DNA from 3 places in the Ancylobacter sp. VNQ12 genome. Region 1 is predicted to be linked to each of the others. Evidence: predicted binding sites of a transcription regulator. Region 1 holds the regulator's gene; each other region holds the start of a gene.

Region 1 (2,265 bases):
GCAGCCTCCGCCAGCCGGTCACCGAAGCTGGTGCGATCCTGCGCGCGCGGCACGGCGATGCGCGGCCGCGTGGGAAACCCGCCGAGACTGCCGACCGGCAGGGCACGCGAGAACGGGTCCGCCTCGTCCGGCGCTGCCATCAGCCGGGTGGCGAGGAACGCATCCTCCACCGTCAGCGCGAAGACCGACACGCAGTCGAGCGAGCGGCAGGCCGGCACCACGCCGCCAGCCGAGACCAGCCCGACGCTCGGCTTGAGACCTACAATGTTATTGAGCCCGGCCGGCACGCGGCCGGAACCTGCCGTATCCGTACCGAGTGCCAGCGGCACCAGGCCCGCCGCCACTGCAACCGCCGAGCCGGAACTCGAACCGCCGGGCACGAGATCGCCCCGCACGGCATTGCGCGGCGTGCCATAGGGCGAGCGCGTGCCGTTGAGGCCAGTGGCGAACTGGTCGAGATTGGTCTTGCCGATGACGATGGCGCCGGCCCGGCGCAGACGGGAGACGCTCGCCGCGTCGCGTGTGGCGAGATAGGCGTAGTCCGGGCAGCCGCAGGTCGTCGGCAGCCCGGCGACGTCGATATTGTCCTTCACCGCGAAAGGCACGCCATAGAGCGGCAGATGTGCCGGATCGGCCCCCTCGAGCGCCTTCAGCGCCGCCGCCAGATACTCGCGTGTCGCAAGGCTGGTGAAGATTGCCGGATCGCCGTGACGCTCGATCAGCGAAAAGCAGCGCGCGAGCGTCTCTGCGGGGCGAACGCGGCCGGAGCGATGAGCGGCAATGAGTTCAGCAACGGTTCCGATCAAGGGCCTTACCTTCCGTGGAGCATATTCGAACTATGCATACCACTTAGGCAGATTGGAAGTCATTGCATACATCGTTCATTGATTGCGTTCAGTGGCGATCGCGTTAGGTCGCCCTTTACCCATTGTGGAACACAAAAAGAACGGATAGTGTTTGTTCGTGATTTGTTTCCTTTTCCGCCTGAGGACGGATCGAGATCGATGCTCACCCGCAAACAGCATGAGCTGCTGCTCTTCATCGACGAACGCCTCAAGCGCGACGGTGTTCCGCCGTCGTTCGAGGAGATGAAGGACGCTCTGGACCTGAGGTCGAAGTCCGGCATTCATCGCCTGATTACAGCGCTGGAGGAACGCGGATTCATTCGCCGCCTGCCCAACCGAGCGCGGGCCCTGGAGGTGCTTCGCCTGCCGGAGGACGCGCAGCCGGCGCGGGCCCGCGGCTTCTCGCCCAGCGTTATCGAGGGCACGCCGGCACGCCTCGCCCGCCCGCCGGTCGAGGACGATTCGCGGCGCGCGGTTCCGATCCCGCTGGTCGGCCGCATCGCCGCCGGATCGCCCATCGCCGCGATCCAGTCGCGCGACAACACGATCAGCATGCCGCCGGAGATGCTGTCGGGCGGCGAGCATTTCGCGCTCGAAGTACGCGGCGATTCGATGATCGAGGCTGGCATCTTCGACGGCGACCTTGCCCTGATCCGCAAGGGCGACACCGCCAACAATGGCGAGATCGTCGTCGCCCTGATCGACGACGAGGAAGCCACGCTGAAGCGCCTGCGCCGCAAGGGTGCCTCCATCGCGCTCGAGGCGGCCAATCCGGCCTATGAGACCCGCATCTTCGGCCCCGACCGCGTGCGCATCCAGGGTAGACTGGTCGGGCTGTTCCGGCGCTACTGACGCACCGGATCACGGTCGCACGTCGGGTTCGTCTATCGGATCCGTCTGCGAGAAGCGACGGGTTGCGCCGCTGTTGATCGGCAGATGGTGTGGCTGTGCCCCGCCGGTGGCGCTGCCTGCAGCCTCCCACGGACGTGCGCGGTCGCCGCGCGCAGTGACTAGTCGCCACCCGCCCGAGCGATCACTAGCGAGAAATGCGGCCATTGCCTCCGGCGTCTGCCGTGGATCGATGCGGATCACCGTCGCGGCACATTCCGCCGGCGGCGCGTTGCGCGTGATCAGCAGCCTGGCGCGCCGGCAGTCCTCCTCCAGCGACGCCGGATCGCGCGACAACGCGACGATTCCTCCTTGGCGATCGCGCAGCGTACAGCCGAGCGGATCACAGGCCGCCGCAGCAACGACATCCGGCGCGCCGGCGCGGCTACGCTCGCCCTCAGCGCTCAGCCACTGCTCGACGACGAAGCGGCCCGCCAACCCCGCGCTCCGATCCCCCATCACCGCGAGTCGTCCGTCCGCGCCGCGCACCGCCACGGTGCGGCCCTCGCGGTCGATGAGCACATCGGGCCGC
Region 2 (2,265 bases), on a different contig from region 1:
ACGGATTCGGATGGCACGAACATCAGCGCGACATCCTGCGTCTCGCCGCTGACGAGGTAGCGCTCGGCAATGTCGGTGATGTGCCGGGTGACGTCGGTCTTCAGACGCGTTTCAGCCTGCTTGCGCGCTTCCGGCGTCTGCGCCTCGCGGAAGGCGGTGACGGCCTCCAGCGGAAACTTGGAATCGACCAGCAGCGGACGCTTGTCGCCCGGCAGGAAGATGGCGCAGTCGGCGCGCCGTCCATTGGTCAGCGTGTGCTGGAAGGCGAAACTGTCGCGCGGCAGCCCGTCCGCGATGATGGCCTGCAGCCGGCCTTCGCCGAAGGCGCCGCGCGCCTGCTTGTTGGACAGGGTTTCGCGCAGGCTCATCACCTGCCCCGACAATTCGCCGAGGCTGAGGCGTGCCTGGTCCACGAGGGCGAGGCGTTCATTCAGCTTGGCGAGGTTCTCATGCGTCGCCTCGCTGGAGCGCGCGAGGCTCTCGCCCATGCGGTAGGAAGAGGCGTCGAGCCGCTCGGCGACCGCGCGGGCGAGCTCGCCCTGGCGCTGCGCCAGCAGCTCGGTCATGGATTGCACGCGGCCGATGGTTTCCGCCTGGGTGCGGGCAAGAGCGGCAAGCCGCTCCTCCAGTTCGTCGGCGCGCCGGGCCTGCTCGTCCGCCTCCACGGCGTTCTGCCGCGCGCTGCGCGAGACTGCCCGCAGCACGGCGAGCAGCAGCAGGAAGCCGAGCGCCGCCGCGCCGGCCGCCGCTTGCGCCAGCGTGACGGGATGGCTGCCGAAGACGAACAGGACCTGATCCATCGTATGGCTTCTAGCAGATTTGGCGATGTGTGCGAACAGAAAGTGAACATAATCCCCCGCGACACGGCAACTCGCTCCGTTGACCGCGCGCGGGCCAACGCTTATCTGAACGGCATGTCGATACGTCCGCTTGTCATCATCCCCGATTCCCGGCTGCGGCTGATTTCCGATCCCGTTATGCGGGTGGATGCGCGCGTGCGCGCCATCGTCGAGGACATGTTCGAAACCATGTACGACGCGCCCGGCATCGGGCTGGCGGCGATCCAGGTCGGCATTCCCGAACGCATCATCACCGTCGATGTCGCCAAGCGCGAGAGTGACGACGAGGGCGAGGAAGAGAAGAAGAACCCGATCGCGCTGATCAATCCCGAGATCATCGGCGCCTCCGAGGAACTGTCGGTCTATTCCGAGGGCTGCCTGTCGATCCCGGAATATTATGCCGATGTCGAGCGCCCGGCGCAGGTGAAGGTCCGCTACATGGATCTGAACGGCGAGACGCAGGAAATCGATGCGGACGGCCTGTTCGCCACCTGCGTGCAGCACGAGATCGACCATCTCAACGGCGTGCTGTTCATCGACCACATCTCGAAGCTCAAGCGCGACCGGGTGATCAAGAAGTTCACCAAGCTCGCCAGGGACAAGGAGCGCGACGGGGCCTGAGCCCGCGCCGCGCCGGCCGAAAGGGCCCGCATGCGCATCGTTTTCATGGGCACGCCGGACTTCGCCGTGCCGACGCTGGCGGAGATCGTCGGCAGCGGCCATGAGGTGGTCGCCGCCTATACCCGCGCGCCGGCGGCGGGCGGGCGGCGCGGGCTCGACCTCGTGCCCTCGCCGGTGCATCGCGCGGCGGAAAAGCTCGGCGTGCCGGTGCTCACCCCCTCGACGCTGCGCACCGACGAGGCGGCGGAGGCCTTCGCTGCGCATGCGGCGGACGTCGCCGTGGTGGTGGCCTATGGCCGCATCCTGCCACAGGCGATCCTCGATCTTCCCCGACTTGGCTGTCTCAACGTGCACGCCTCGCTGCTGCCGCGCTGGCGCGGGGCCGCGCCGATCCAGCGCGCCATCATGGCCGGGGATGCCGAGTCCGGCGTCGCGGTGATGAAGATGGAGGCCGGGCTCGATACCGGCCCGGTCGGCCTCATCGAGCGCGTCGCCATCGGACCTGACATGACGGCGGGCGAATTGCACGACCGGCTGATGATCGTCGGCGGCGACCTTATGGGCCGGGCGCTGGCGGCGCTGGAGCGGGGCGCGCTGAACTTCACGCCGCAGCCGGAGGACGGCGTCACCTACGCCGCCAAGATCGAGAAAAGCGAGACGCGGATCGACTGGCAGCAGCCGGCGCGCAAGGTGCACGACCATATTCGCGGCCTCTCGCCCTTTCCCGGTGCGTGGTTCGACCTCGGCGGCATGCGGGTGAAGGTCCTGCGCTCGACGCTCGGTGCCGGTGCAGGAAGGCCGGGCG
Region 3 (2,265 bases), 130 kb from region 1:
TCCGCCAGGCGGCTGGCGATGTCCGGGCGCACGACCAGGCGGTCCACCACCACGTCGATGTCGTGCTTGAACTTCTTGTCGAGCGCCGGCGCATCGGCGATCTCATAGAACTCGCCATCGATCTTGACGCGCTGGAAGCCCTTCTTCTGGAACTCAGCCAGTTCCTTGCGGTACTCGCCCTTGCGCCCGCGCACCACCGGCGCCAGCAGGAACAGCCGGGTCTTCTCCGGCAGTAGCAGCGTGCGGTCGACCATCTGGCTGATGGTCTGGCTCTCGATCGGCAGGCCGGTGGCCGGCGAATAGGGCACGCCGACGCGTGCCCAGAGCAGGCGCATGTAATCGTAGATCTCGGTGACGGTGCCGACCGTGGAGCGCGGATTCTTCGAGGTGGTCTTCTGCTCGATGGAGATGGCCGGCGACAGGCCGTCGATCTGGTCGACGTCCGGCTTCTGCATCATCTCCAGGAACTGGCGCGCATAGGCCGACAGGCTCTCGACATAACGCCGCTGACCCTCGGCATAGATGGTGTCGAAGGCGAGCGATGATTTGCCGGAACCGGAAAGGCCGGTGAACACGACCAGACTGTCGCGCGGGATTTCGAGGTCGACGTTCTTGAGATTGTGCTCGCGCGCGCCGCGTATGGTGATCGAACGTGCGTCGCGGCGCGGGAGGTCCACGCGGTCCTTCATTCCGAGCTCTTTTCGCCGGTAAGTGTCAAACGGGCGGCTATACCGCAATTCTCATCGCGGGGCGGCCGCCCGTCCCGGCGAAGCTCAGAAACCCTGCCACGAAAAGCCGTGCCACATGGCGCCAAGGCCAGCGGCGGCGATCAGTCCAGCCGATACGGCCAGGATGGCCCGACGGATCATCGTCTGGCGGGCGTCCTCCAGCTGGAGGGCGATGGCACGGGCACGACGGCGACTGCGCGGATCGTTGTTCATGGCACGACGCTCTGTGTTGTTCACGTCGATAACATAGTGCTCGTCCTGCGCTGCGCAATCGCGCGAATCCGTATGTTGTGCCGAGCTAGCCACAATGCTAGGAACATAACAAGAACATTATTTGGAAATGAAGCGCTGGGCGACGGCGGCGGGTTCCCTGGTGCCGGCGGCAATGTGTGGACAAGCAAGCGGCGGGGTGCGCGGGACCGCGCCAGTGGGATAGAATGCAATCTTTGATAGAGCGCGCGCCGCGGCGGGCGTCCGGATTTCGGAGGATGTTATGGCGGGCAGCGTCAACAAGGTGATCTTGGTCGGCAATCTGGGTCGCGATCCGGAAGTGCGTACGTTCCAGAACGGCGGACGGGTCTGCAATCTGCGCATCGCCACCTCCGAGACCTGGCGCGACAAGGCCTCCGGTGAGCGCCGCGAGCGCACCGAGTGGCACAGCGTCGTGATCTTCAACGAGAACTTGCTGCGCGTGGCCGAGCAATATCTGCGCAAGGGCAGCAAGGTTTATATCGAGGGCCAGCTGGAGACGCGCAAGGCGAGTGACCAGTCCGGCGGACCCGAGCGCTATTTCACCGAAGTCGTGCTGCGCCCGTTCCGCGGCGAATTGACTATCCTCGACAGCCGCAGTGGCGGTTCGGAAGGCGGCGGCGATGACTTCGGCACCGGTGCCGGCGGCAGCGACTTCGGTGCGAGCGGCGGCTATTCCGGCGGTGGTTCCAGCGCCTCCTCGGGCGGTGGGCGCTCCTTCGGCGGCAGCGACCGCAAGCCGGCCTCGGTCGGCGGCGGCAAGTTCGGCGGCGGCGGTGGCGGCGATCTCGACGACGAGATTCCATTCTGATCCACGCCGGCGGCGCGGGATTCCGCCCTGGGTGGGATCCACGTCGCCATCGCCTGATGGGCCAGGATGCCCCGTCAGGCGAGAGCGGTAGTCTCGCCTGCGGACGTGTCAACACACGCAAACGTGGCCTCTCGGTCGCCGATCAGCTCAAGAAGCCGGCGCGGATGCCGTCCATCACGAACTGCACGGCAAGTGCCGCCAGCACCACACCGAGCAGGCGCGACAGGATGGCGTTGCCGGTGACGCCGAGCCAACGATTGACCCGCTCGGCGGTGAGGAAGACGGCGAGGCAGCTCGCCAGCACCAGCAGGGTGATGACGAACAGCACCGCGAGCCGCGCGGGGTCGCGCTTGGCTTCGCCGGCCAGCAGCAGCATGGCGGTGATGGCGCCGGGCCCCGCCATCAGCGGGATGGCGAGGGGAAATACCGCCAGCATGCGCAGCGCCTGCTCACGCAGCGAGGCCTCGCTGGCGTCGA

The links. Region 1 encodes LexA, which represses DNA repair genes until DNA is damaged. Its sites were predicted from a motif close to TGTTCNNNNTGTGTTCNG; they were not measured.
Region 2: the regulator LexA is predicted to act here: its motif matches at 832-849, upstream of ACO2RV_RS11865 (DNA recombination protein RmuC).
Region 3: the regulator LexA is predicted to act here: its motif matches at 1,041-1,058, upstream of ssb (single-stranded DNA-binding protein).

The regions. Positions count from the first base shown of each region.
Region 1 is NZ_JBMSDU010000006.1:24,349-26,613, reverse strand. It holds gene atzF (allophanate hydrolase) at 1-806, opposite strand, end outside; gene lexA (transcriptional repressor LexA) at 1,005-1,697, shown strand; gene ACO2RV_RS10490 (ComEC/Rec2 family competence protein) at 1,707-2,265, opposite strand, start outside.
Region 2 is NZ_JBMSDU010000007.1:45,012-47,276, reverse strand. It holds gene ACO2RV_RS11865 (DNA recombination protein RmuC) at 1-800, opposite strand, end outside; gene def (peptide deformylase) at 915-1,460, shown strand; gene fmt (methionyl-tRNA formyltransferase) at 1,491-2,265, shown strand, end outside.
Region 3 is NZ_JBMSDU010000006.1:155,493-157,757, reverse strand. It holds gene uvrA (excinuclease ABC subunit UvrA) at 1-689, opposite strand, end outside; gene ACO2RV_RS11120 (hypothetical protein) at 774-941, opposite strand; gene ssb (single-stranded DNA-binding protein) at 1,222-1,788, shown strand; gene ACO2RV_RS11110 (MarC family protein) at 1,931-2,265, opposite strand, start outside.